DNA from 3 places in the Oxobacter pfennigii genome. Region 3 is predicted to be linked to each of the others. Evidence: riboswitches for the same ligand, from Rfam matches in the RefSeq annotation. Region 3 holds a riboswitch; each other region holds the start of a gene.
What was found. A riboswitch is a leader RNA that binds a small molecule or an ion and turns the genes downstream of it on or off. The one in region 3 is predicted to bind cobalamin.

Region 1 (4,276 bases), on a different contig from region 3:
GAAGTATTCAGGATTGAAGAATCCAAATTCATTCACAGCAGCTTATCAAGTGATATTCATGATAAGAAATTCGAGCCCATGGTGGTAACCATACTGCCAAATTTGCATGAAGAGGAAGTGATTCCTTACAGCCATGACAGTGAGGAATTTATATATGTGCTGGAAGGGGTTTTAACTTTATTTTTAGAAGACAATACCTATGAATTGTATCCGGGAGACAGCGCCCATTATTCTTCTTCAACTCCTCATAATTGGGCTAATTTTACCAACAGGCTTGTTAAAATCATCTCTGTAACTTCTCCCAGTTTTTTTAACGGGAAATAAAGAGAACTGTTAACTATATATAATCCTTGAAAGGAGGGTATACAAGTGAAATTTAGCGAAAAGATAGACAGGCTGGCTCAGCTGATGGTAAAGAATAATGCCGATGTATTGATTATAGGGACCTCTTCGGACATGGAATACATTACAGGCAAAAGCTCTTTTATATGCGAGAGATTCAAGGCCTTGTTCATATTATCCGACGGGAGATTTTTCTACATTTCCCCTGAGCTTTATTATGAAGAGACCAGGGAGGTTTTCGGAGGTCAAACCGACATATTTGTATGGAGTGATTCGGAAGGCTTTTTGCCTTGCTTAGAAAAGGCAAATATAAAATACGGGCTTAAGGGAAAAACCATAGGGGTAAATGATGCCATAAGGGCTGTTGATATGCTGGATATGAAGACCGTATTGGATATGAATTTCATAAATGGTGTCAGTATATTGGAAGAGTTAAGAGTTGTAAAGACACAACAGGAGAGGGATTATCTAAGGAAGGCTTCTTTAATTGCCGATGAAGTAGCAGCGGAAATAGTAAAATATATTAGGCCGGGTATTACGGAAAAAGATATAGGTGATAAAATAATAGAGCTATTTTTTGAAAAGGGAGCTGAAGGCTTATCCTTTGAGCCTATAGTGGCGTCAGGACCTAACAGCTCAAAGCCCCATTATGTTGGTAACAGCAGGGTTATCGAGGACACTGATATAATAGTTTTGGACTTTGGATGCAAGTACAAGGGATATTGCTCGGATATGTCCAGAACTGTATTTGTCGGTGAACCAACAAAGGAGCAAAAGAAAATATACAGCATAGTACTTGAAGCCAATAAAAGTGCTGAAAGCTATGTAAAAGCAGGAGTAACAGCTCGCGATACAGATTTGGCGGCAAGGAAGGTTATAAGAGATGCAGGTTATGGTGAATGCTTTTTAAACAGGACAGGCCATGGAATAGGTACTGCCGTTCATGAAGCTCCGTATATAAGAGAAGATAATAGGCAGATTTTAAAAGACGGAATGTCCTTTAGCATCGAACCAGGTATATACATCCCGGGAAGGTTTGGAATGAGAATTGAGGATATAGTCTTAATCCATAACGGCAGCGGGGAAATACTTAACAAGTTCACAAAGGAAATGATAATTATAAAATAACAATGAGTTTACATAAATAAGCATCAATCTACCTAATTACTTGCAATTTGCTAAAATATTTATGTTAAGAGAAATAGATAGGCCGTGTGTTATTCATAATTTATCCTTGATTTTTTAAAAAAGTTTTAATATAATCTAGATAAATGAATATTTCCAATAAGTGCTTCATTAAAATGAGGATAATAGGGAATCAGGTGAAATTCCTGTACGGTCCCGCCACTGTAAGCGAGGAGCGGCTTATCAATAAACCACTGTTTTTTATAATAGGAAAATGGGAAGGAGATAAGCTGCAATGATACGCAAGTCAGGAAACCTGCTTGTTGGTGAATTTGTACACTCTCCAGGAAAGGGTGGTACTTAGAGAATGATGGCAAAGTTCTCAGTCTAAAAGGCTGAGGACTTTTTTATTTTATTTAAAAACTTTAAGGAGTGGTTGTATGTTTCAGGTCGGTGTGGATATGGGGGGAACATTTACAGATTTTATTGCACAAAGTCCGGAGGGCATAAAAACGGTAAAAATCCCCTCAGACAAGGGAAATCCCATTATAACGGTTATGGAAGGGCTTAAGATATTAGCTCATGATTTTAACTTATCATCAAGGGAGTTTCTTTCCTGTATCAAATCCCTTGTTCATGGAAACACCGTTGCAGTTAATGCCCTTATTCAAAGGAAAGGGGTAAAGACCGCCCTTATCACAACGGATGGATTTAACGATGCCTTAGAGATGAGGCGTTCAAAATTGGACAATCAATGGAATTTCTTTGCATCACCTCCGGAGGTTTTGGTACCCCGGCATCTCCGCTTTAACCTTAAAGGGAGAGTTGATTACAGCGGAAGGGAAATAACTGCTCTGGATTTGGACAATTTAAAGCAAATCAAGGATGAGCTTAAGTTATTAAAAGTAGAATCGGTTGCCGTATGCCTTTTATTCTCTTTTTTAAACCCGGCTCATGAAAAATGTGTGAAGGCATATTTAGAAGACATGCTCCCCGGTGTGTATATATCCTTATCCAGTGAAGTTGCGCCCAAATTAGGTGAGTATGAGAGAACTTCCACTGCTGTTTTGGATGCTTATCTTACACCAAAGATATCCCATTATCTTAAGGAATTATCATCTTCCCTTAAAGAATGGGGACTAAATTGCGGCGTGAAGCTGGTTCAGAATAGCGGAGGAGTCACAAGCATATCTCTTGATAACCATTTTGGAGTCAAAGGCCTTTTTTCGGGCCCTGCGGCAGGATCAAGCGGAGCAAGAGCCCTTTCAATGGAACTTAATCAACCGGATATGGTGCTTATTGATATGGGGGGTACAAGCTTTGACGTCAGCCTTATAAAGGGCCATTCAATAAAAATTTTGTCTGAAACTTCAGTCGAGGGTTATCCTTTAAGCCTGCCTGCAGTGGATATAAATTCCCAGGGTATAGGAGGCGGAAGCATTGCTAAGGTGGATGAAAGCTTAAGACTCAATGTTGGGCCGGAATCAGCAGAAAGTTTTCCAGGGCCTGCCTGCTTTGATAAAGGAGGAGAAGCCCCCACCATCACAGATGCCGCATTGCTCCTTGGATTTATAGAAGAAAAAAGCTTTGGAAAAGGAGCAATAAAAATAAGAAAAGATTTATCATTAAAAACCATAAAAGAAAAAATAGCCGATCCTCTCAACATAAGCCCCCATGATGCTGCCCTTGCAATTTATGAGGTTGCTTCGGCAAAAATGGCGGATGCAGTAAGTTTAATGACTCTGCAAAAAGGATTTAACCCCATGGATTTTGCACTTTTGGCGGCAGGCGGGGCATCGCCTATATTTGCAGCTAAGATAGCACGGGAGCTTGGCGTGAGAAAAATCATCATACCTGCCTTTGGAGAAGTGTTTTGTGCCCAGGGAATGTTAAAGTCAAAAATAAAAACTGATATAGCCCAGAGCTTTATTAAGAGCATGAGTGAAATCAGCATGGGTGAAATAAACCAGGTGATGAGTAAACTTAAAAAAAGTGCCGACATCAATCTCAGTCAGCAAGGGGTGGCTTTTGAAAAAAGAGAATTTAGATTTTATTTTGGGGTGCGGTATTCAAATCAGCATCATCAGCTATCCCTCCCCTTTGAAGGTGAAAGCCTCGATAAAAACAGCATAAGGGAATTAAGAATAAAGTTTAATAATCTTCATGAAAAATATTACGGATATAAAGAGCCGGAAGATGAATGCGTCATTCTGGATGTGCGTATTGAAGCAGGCGAAAAGGAAGATGATATACCTTTCCATACAAATAATTTTAGTATGGAAAGCGGTGCCAAATATGATGAATACCGCAAAGTGTGCTGGGATAAGGATTTAAAAATTAAAGATTTGCCTGTTTATAAATTCATGAATATAAAAGCCCAAGTTATTGTTTCAGGCCCTGCTCTCATTGAAAAGGATTATACCACAATATTTGTAAGCCCTGATTATAAAGCTTATAAGGATGAAGGCGGCAATATAATCATGGATGTGAAGGAGGTGAAATAATTGGATGTTGGTAAAATCATTCTTCAGTCTGTTATAGCAAACAGATTGTACACCATATCAGAAGAGATGGGAGCAGCATTGGAAAAGTCCTCCCGCTCTCCCATATTTGCAGAAGCCTGCGATTTTGCCTGCGGTGTCACAAATAACAGAGGAGAACTCATCTCACAGCTAAACGGAATACCTATTTTAGCCGCTGCCGGTTCCTTTAGTGTACAGGCTGTTCTTGAAAAATATAAGGAAGGCATAGAGGAAGGGGATGTATTTATCATAAACGACCCTTATATGGGAGGCAATCACCTGCCGGA
Region 2 (4,276 bases), 300 kb from region 3:
TCTTCAATTTCTTCCCAGCCGGTACCGTCATTGCTTTCCCATTGGTAGGCAAGGATGGCGCTGTCTCCTGAAGCCGTCACGCTGAATACAGCTCCCTGCCCTGCCGCCACTGTAATATTTTCAGGCTGCGCCGATATAATCGGCAGATTTACTGCTTCTGGGAAGGGGTTTGCATTTTGCCCCGGCAATCCCTTAAGCTTAGGATATGAAAGATCTTCGTCCCATTCCCAGGTATTCGTGAAGTTAAAGCCTAAGGCTTCCCATGTGCTCTTTGTTTTAATCTCGGCCATAGTTTTAGGCTCGCCGTTTTTATCCGAAGCACCGCCTGTAACGGCAGCACCTTTTACCTTCATACCGTCCCAGGCTATATTGCCTGAAAAGCTTCCGCTCTTCTCAACACCTGAAATGCGTCCGAATTCATCGTTGGTATTAGGAGGCGTACTTTCATTTTTAATTTCTTTATTTATGGCAGCATTGTTTTTTATCTGTGCTGTACTGCTTGCCGCAGAACTGTTGGGTGTTCCCGTTATCCCACCTATTCCGGCACCTTTCGTATTTCCCGCTTTGCCGTTAATTGTGCCTGTGGCATAGCAGTTTTCTATGGTTATGGAACCTGTGTCTATTGCCGTAGCCTGATTGTTTCCGCCAACTACTCCGCCTATTAAAGGCTTGCTGCCGTGAGTGCAGGATACATCTCCCATGGAATAACAGTCTTTCACGGTAATTACTCCGTCTTTACTGTTGTTATTAAAATTTATAAATCCTACTACACCGCCGACACCGGCATTTCCACTGCTGCTCACGTCAATATCCGTATAGCAGCCCTCTACCGTAGCTGTTGCTCCCATAACGCTTGCCTGCAGCAATCCTACAAGCCCTCCTGCCCAGTAGTCGGATTTTATGGTGCCTCCCTGTACCGTACAGCTTTGAATAGAAGAGTTTAAAGCAGCGCCTGCCAATGCTCCGGTTCCTGCTACTGCAGCTCCTTGCTGGCTTCCGGATACTTCAATATCCGGTGATATTATATTTACATTTTTAATAGTTGCCCCGTTTAGATATCCGAACAGTCCCATGATTTTGGCGGTCACAGGCGTACTTGTATTTTTTATATACAACCCTGTAATATTATTCTTGTCCCCATCGTAATATCCCTTGAATACATAATTTGTGCCGCTGCGCCCTATAGGTGTCCATGAGCCTGAACTTGAGCCACCTAAGTTTATATCTGCTGTTTGTTTGTAGTACATTACGTTAAATCTTGTACTCTCTTCATTGACTGAGCCATTGTATATATAATCAGACAGGTTGGCAAGGTCATCCTTGCTGCTTATGAGATATGGTTCACTCTCGGTTCCTTTTCCCCCGCTGAAATATTCTTCAACCGTAAGGGTAGCTTCATCCGATGTTGCACTTTCATTGCTGCTGTCGGTTACGGTGCAGCGGTACTTATAGCCGTCCATACTTATTACGGTGGGGCTGGTCACATATACACCGGAAGTTGCGCCTTCAATTTCTTCCCAGCCGGTGTCATCATTGCTTTCCCACTGGTAGGAATAAGGCTCGTCCCCTCCTTCTGCCGTGACACTAAAGGCAGCAGTTTGCCCTACTTTTACCTCAGCATCTTCGGGATGCGCCGATATGGCGATGCTGGCATGTTCTTCAACCGTAAGGGTAGCCTCATCGGATGTTACGCTTGCATTGCTGTCGTCAGTTACTTTGCAGCGGTACTTATAGCCGTTCATGCTTATTACGGTGGGACTGGTCACATATACTTCAGAATTTGCTCCTTCAATTTCTTCCCAATCTGTACCGCCATTGCTTTCCCACTGGTAAGAATAAGGCTCGTCCCCTCCTTCTGCCGTGACATTAAAGGCGGCGGTTTGTCCCACTTTTACCTCAGCATCTTCGGGATGTGCCGATATGCTAAGGGGGCTTTCAGCGGCAAAGGCACTAAGGGGCAGCATACCTATAATCATAACGGCGGTAAGAAGCATGCTTATGAGCTTTGTGCAAAACTTTCTTCTCTTTTGCTGCATGTATCGATCCTCCTTAGAAATATTAATTTTATTCCTCTAACTATCAGAAATTATGCTATTTCATCAAAACCACCTCATTAAAAAAGGCATTATCCTGCAGGATAATGCCTCCGGTATCTCCGGTCAGCATTTATTTATTCTTTTGCCTTCTTTTTCCCTTACTATTCATCACATCCTTCTTAAATATAAATTAAAAGATAACCAGAGTTATTCTCAGGCCAATAAAAAAACACCCCCATTATTCAGAGGTGTCTTAAAAAGATAATTACTTCAGATAGTAAGTTCAGATACATTTACCAATATTGCTTCCTGCCCTGTATTATCTTTCCCCCCGAAAGATTCAACAATTATCGGGCAGGTTTCCTGGCTGAGTTTCATTCTACTCCCTTATCTTCCCGGAATATATTCCAGTGATTTTTACAGGTTTCGTCAACATCACAGTAACGGTGGGCTGCAGTGGTTTTTCACCACTTTCCCTTTTAACCCATCCCTGTGGAATGGGCACCCGGTAATGGAATATTCAGTTTTATCTCTTATTTAAATATAGCATGATTATTTCATTGTGTGCAATATTTAATTCATATCTTGCCGAAATATATAGATTTCGCATTTTTTATGGAGGCCTCTTGGAATAACTGTTTAAAAAGCTGTATAGAATAAAAGGAAAATACTATATTATTTTTAAAAACGGCAAAAAGCAGGGGAGAATTCCTGCGGAATTCCTCCTGCTCCTGCCTGTGCCTTAAGGCATCATTTCATTAATCATCCCACTCATAACGATAGGACTGGAAACGGAATATAATTTCCATACCGTCTTCCAGAGCTTCGGCGGTAAGATACTGTATCGGATCGTATGGATCGTCGCCGTCTGGAATAACAGTGCATACCCAGCCCTCTCCCTCGGAGATATGGTGCCCGGTTATAGGGTCATAGTCGTAATCATTCCATGTTACAAAATCTCCAATAGCCTCAATATACCCGCCAGGGTCGCCGTAAGCAGGATTAGCATCCCATCCGACAACTGGCGGATCTTCAATTTCCGGGTCCTCATCCGGTAACGCTCTAATCTGTTCCGCTGCAGCAAAAATGGCATCATAGACAGAGGCCGCACCGCCTAACGGATCGGTGTAACCGCCAGGCAGGTATGGTTTACTAACGGGGACAGCAGAATCATACTCTACAGTCCGTGTCGTCCAAAGCTGTACATCCGGGTCTACGGTATCATTGTAAAACTTGACTGTAACCGTGGTGTCGATAGCGGCAAATGCCGTCATTGAGAGCGAGAAGGAGAACACTACTACCAGCGCCATTAAAAGGGCCAGCTTGCTTCTGAAGCCTTTAACCATGCTTTTCATTTTTATTCCTCCAATTTTGATATATTTTTACAATGACATATCCTTATCTCTTGAAAGACGGGCCCTTCTTTCTAAGGAAAAGGCATATCACTATAAACCGGGTTACAAACACATCCGTATGCAAGGCTTGCTTTAGAAAATATAAAAACCCCGTCTTCCTGTTAAAGCTGGGGCTTGCACATCAAATCCTGCGGTTCCGGTTGTATAACGTAAGTTATACAACCGGAGCGGTATTGCATAAAGCCTTTCTGCGGAAGGTTTATGAATTTGCTGTAAAGGCAGGTCTCCTGACTTGCGGCTCCTTACTGCTTTTTACCTTCCCGGATTTTTCCAGTGGCTTTTATAAAAGCAATTCCCCGCTTACAGTGGCCGGACCGTCCGGGATTTTCACCCGGTTCCCTTTTAAATCCGGTTTGCCCTATGGCAGCCGGATACCCTTGCAGTTTATCTATTCAGTTTTATATAAAAAGGGGCATTGAACTGTATAACACAATTCAATGCCCCCGTTGTTCGATAAGCATTCTGCGGTTGCCCGCTTTCACATGCAGGTATGTAATAAATGACAGAAACTCCGCATGTGCAAATTTATATCTTCAAATATAAATGATATAATTATTAGTATGCTTGTCCATTATTATCTTACCTAAATATTACCATAATATCAACCTAATTACAATAGCGTTATATAAATTTTTTTACAGTTTTTGCCGCTTTATAGTCCTGAGATATACTTAAGACAGCCAGCATATTTTAAAATTACACAAACTATTACAGTTTAATGGATTTCACCGCTTCCTCCACCACCGCAGGCTGCTTATCTTCGACAGTGACTGTAATATCGCCATAGCTGGTATTTCTGAGAATTTCAATAAGCTTTTTTTCTTT
Region 3 (4,276 bases):
TCAGAAAGTAAAAATTATGGGAGTATATAGATGAAGGATGAAAAGGTTATCTTACAGTTTAAAAAGGCAAGAATGTATAAAAATATAGGGTTTATTATAATGTTATTATCAATTATTCCAAGTGTAATATGGAGAACCATATTTGGATTTGTATTGACAGCAATTATAATTGGCATAGGAATTTATTTTGAACGCCTGTATAAATGCCCGGTATGTGGTTTTATATTTGACACCAGAGTAAAATCTGATGAAATAAGGTATTGTTCCAGCTGCAGCGCAAAACTTCAATAAGTATAATACTTAATAGTTTTTATTAGAATAACTATAGAAAGTCTGCACATTATCGTGCAGGCTTTTATAAAAAATGTAAAATTATATTCATATTCTTAACAGATTAATAACTTAATGTATTTGTAACATGCAACAACTGCAATCTAGAAGAATAGTATAATACATGAGTCTTTGATTGTATTATTGTGAGGGTTGTATGGATAAGAAATCTGGATATAAAAATTTAGCGGAGAAATTTAACATAGATTTAAGGGAATGTAAGTTCTTAGGTGAAGGCCATAACGGAATCGTGTATTTGCTTCCAGACGGCAAGATAATTAAAATTTTTAAGAAGATAAAAAATTGCGAAAGCGAATATTCCATATTGGAGGCCGTCAGAGGCAGTAAATATTTTCCTAAAGTCTATGGTTCCATGGGAAATTACATCATAAGAGATTATGTAGGCGGAGAATGCTTGAAGGACTACATAAAAAGGAACGGCCTTGATAAAAAGGTAGCTAAGAACCTGATAAATCTAATTGAAGAGTTTAAGAAATTGAATTTTAAAAAGCTTGATATAAGATGCAAGGATATTTACGTACAAAAAGATAAGTCCCTGATGGTTATAGACCCTAAATACTCATTCACCAGAGAAAAGAGCTTTCCCAAGCACTTATCAAAAGGCTTGAGCAAACTGGGCGTGCTGGGTGATTTTTTGGAGGTTGTCAGAATTGAGAAACCTCAAGTTTATGAGGAATGGACAGGGAAACTCATAGAATCAGGAATTTTATAGCTGAAATTATAAAAATACAATCTATACTTGTAAGAGACACCATTTAATAATATAATTATATATAGAATGGAATTGAGTTCTCATAAAAATAAATAAAATTGTCAGGTACATGCATGTATAATAGGGAAAGCGGTGAAAATCCGCTGCAGCCCCCGCTACTGTATACGGCGACGAAACCTAATTCCACTGGCGTTATCGCTGGGAAGGAAGGTGGAGAAAGACCCGTTAGCCAGGAGACCTGCCTGAGATTAAAAGTCCTTCGGAGGGAAGGTAACACCTATGCTATTTTTTGGCACATGGATTTTATTACTAAGCCCTCGCTTGAAGTGAGGGCTTTTAATTGCATAAAATTATACATATATCCCTGACATTAAAGTGCCAGGGATTGTTTTTTGCATAAGTTTTGGAAACTTCTCTGACTGCTTGAATGAAGACAGGGACACTTTTAAAGGATGTCCCAACTAAGAATATCCTAAAAGAAGAAGAGTGCATATAAAATCATAAAAAAGTAAAAAAGGAGAGGTAATATGAAAGGAATAGTGGTAATAGGACATGGAAGCAGATCAAAAGAGGCCTGCGATATTTTTTTTAAGACTGTGGGCGCAATAAGAGCAAAAATGGGTACGGAGGTTGAAGGATGTTTTATGGAAATATCCGAGCCTGATATACCTACTATAATAAGAGGCTTTTATGAAAAAGGAATTAAGGACATAACTGTATTGCCTTATTTTCTTTACAACGGAATACATATCAAAGAAGATGTGCCTCAAATTTTGAATGAATTAAAAAAAGAGCTTGATGGCTTAACAATATCCATGGCGGAGCCTATCGGTTTCCACGATCTTCTTGTGGATATACTCATAGACCGGGCAGAAGGAATAACAAGCTTAGTATAGTAATGGTTTATAAATTCTCGCATTTTGCCAGCTTGATATGATGAAATGAACATTGCGGAGCTGTGAATGAAATCATATCAAGCTGGCATGGCGGTGAACGTTGGAGATGATTGATATGATTCAGCTTATTGGAGTTAATGATGAGGATGTGTGTATACGCGAAAAACTTTCGATAATACCGAAGCATCTGGAGGATGCATTGAAAAAAGCTGCCGAGCTGTGCGGGGAGGCGGCCATAATAAGTACCTGCAACAGGACCGAAGTGTATTTTAATTCTACGAGAACTGGGGACGGCATCATAGAATGCATTTTTAACTGTTTAGGCTGGGATAAGGAATTGATAAAGTACACTATCTACAAATGCGGAGATGAGGCAGTGCGTCATTTGATAGAAGTAACCTGCGGAGTGCATTCAAGGATATTGGGAGAAGAGCAGATATTAGGCCAGGTAAAGGACGCCTATGATTTGGCACTTAAAAATAAAACCATAAAAGGGGAACTTGACAGGCTTTTTCATACTGCAATAACCTGCGGCAAGGAATTTCGCCATAAATCAGAGCTTGATAAAATTCCGGTATCATCAGCTTCCATGGTAATACGCGAGGCAAGGAAAAGAAGCTTAAAAAGATTCATGGTCTTAGGCTATGGCGAAGTAGGAAGTTTGGCCTGTAAATATATTTTAGAAGAACCCTTTGATGTTTTATACATAGCCGTCAGAGATACAAGTGTTGTGGATATTAAGGATAGAAGAGTAAAAGTCATCCCTTTTAGAGAAAGAAAAGAATATTATCCAGATGTGGAATGCATAATATCCTGTACTTCGGCTCCTCATACAGTAATAAATTCAAATGAGCTTCCAAACAGAAAGCTCATGATATTTGATATGGCGGTTCCTAGGGATGTGGATTGGGATGTCAACGGTATTAACGGTAACGAAGTTTACGATATAGATATGATAAGCGCATTGTTTGATGAGAGTCTTGAAAAGAGAAGGAAAATCCTTGAAAATTTCAGACATCTTATTGAGAAGCACATACAGGAATTTGAAAAATGGCAGAATTTAAAAAAGCTTTCACCCTATATAAAAAGGATGAAGGAAAACGGAGAACAGATTTATAAACAAAGAAGCACTGCCTTTAGGAATAAAAGGCATACAAAAGATAATGAGAACCTTGCAGACATTCTTATAAAAAGTACGGCAGATGTATATGTAAACAGGGCTATAGAAGTGCTGAAGGAAGAATATTTAGAAGGCAGGGGAGAAGAATGCCTCAAGATAATAGAAAAGATATTTCTGATAAAATGCTAGAATTCATGATGGTTTCTCTCATATCTCACAAGGTGAATATTCTTATCGTAGGCGCAGGGCGGGCAGGGCTTATTAAGGCAAAGGCATTTTTAAACAACGGATGCAGAGTTTTCGTATTGTCAAAAGAATTCAGCCCTGAATTTTTTCAAGTTGAAAATGATGACAGGCTCATCTTGATTAAAGATGAATATAAAAAGGAAATTATTTTGGATAAGCATATAGTCGCAATTGCAACGGATGATTATGAATTGAATGAAAAAGTAAAAGCGGATTGCGAGAGCCTTTGTAAGATATATCTGAACTGCCGTGATTTCAGAGAAGGGATGCTTACAATTCCGACTCAAAGGAAAACGGAAAACCTTCACTTTGCTCTCCATACAAGGAAGGGAAGCCCAAAGACCTCGGTTTTTTTGGCTGAAAAAATGAAATGTAAGATGGAGGAATATGAAGCTTTTGTTTTATTTGCTTCCTCATTGCGTCAAAAGCTAAAAGGAAGAGAGCATTTTGAAGAAATCATGAATTTTGTAAACACGGATTTTTTTTATCAAGCTTATAAAAAGGGCAATGGGATTATTTTATTAAAAATGTATTATGGTGGTGGCGAATTTGAATTTTAAAATTGCAACAAGGCGCAGTAAACTGGCACAGGTACAAGCCGATATGGTAGGTAGCATGTTAAAGAGCAAATATAATGCGGAATATGAAAAGATACTTATTGAGACAACAGGAGATAAGATTTTGGATAAGCCCTTGGAGGATATAGGCGGAAAGGGCCTTTTTATAAAGGATATTGAAATATCCATGATGGAAGGCAACGGAGATCTGGCTGTCCATAGCATGAAGGATGTGCCCTATGATTTGCCGGAAGGCTTTGAAATTGTTGCGGTGCCTCAAAGGGAGGATGCACGGGATGTCTTCGTATCTTTATCAGGAGTGGACTTTAATTTACTGCCAAAGGGTGCTAAGGTGGGCACCAGCAGTAACAGGCGAACAAGCCAGATAAAGCAA

Region 1: it holds a riboswitch for cobalamin, as region 3 does, so the genes downstream of both, OXPF_RS16615 (hydantoinase/oxoprolinase family protein) here and OXPF_RS15065 (sirohydrochlorin chelatase) in region 3, are expected to answer to the same signal.
Region 2: it holds a riboswitch for cobalamin, as region 3 does, so the genes downstream of both, OXPF_RS13735 (immunoglobulin-like domain-containing protein) here and OXPF_RS15065 (sirohydrochlorin chelatase) in region 3, are expected to answer to the same signal.

What each region holds. Positions count from the first base shown of each region.
Region 1 is NZ_LKET01000043.1:67,540-71,815, forward strand. It holds gene OXPF_RS16605 (helix-turn-helix domain-containing protein) at 1-324, shown strand, start outside; gene OXPF_RS16610 (M24 family metallopeptidase) at 370-1,470, shown strand; cobalamin riboswitch at 1,612-1,805, shown strand; gene OXPF_RS16615 (hydantoinase/oxoprolinase family protein) at 1,908-3,971, shown strand; gene OXPF_RS16620 (hydantoinase B/oxoprolinase family protein) at 3,972-4,276, shown strand, end outside.
Region 2 is NZ_LKET01000039.1:73,171-77,446, reverse strand. It holds gene OXPF_RS13735 (immunoglobulin-like domain-containing protein) at 1-2,036, opposite strand, end outside; cobalamin riboswitch at 2,373-2,560, opposite strand; gene OXPF_RS13730 (hypothetical protein) at 2,795-3,310, opposite strand; cobalamin riboswitch at 3,652-3,845, opposite strand; gene OXPF_RS22550 (hypothetical protein) at 4,160-4,276, opposite strand, start outside.
Region 3 is NZ_LKET01000039.1:372,141-376,416, forward strand. It holds gene OXPF_RS15045 (MalY/PatB family protein) at 1-11, shown strand, start outside; gene OXPF_RS15050 (hypothetical protein) at 31-291, shown strand; gene OXPF_RS15055 (hypothetical protein) at 488-1,063, shown strand; cobalamin riboswitch at 1,150-1,323, shown strand; gene OXPF_RS15065 (sirohydrochlorin chelatase) at 1,591-1,959, shown strand; gene hemA (glutamyl-tRNA reductase) at 2,075-3,268, shown strand; gene OXPF_RS15075 (NAD(P)-dependent oxidoreductase) at 3,226-3,885, shown strand; gene hemC (hydroxymethylbilane synthase) at 3,875-4,276, shown strand, end outside.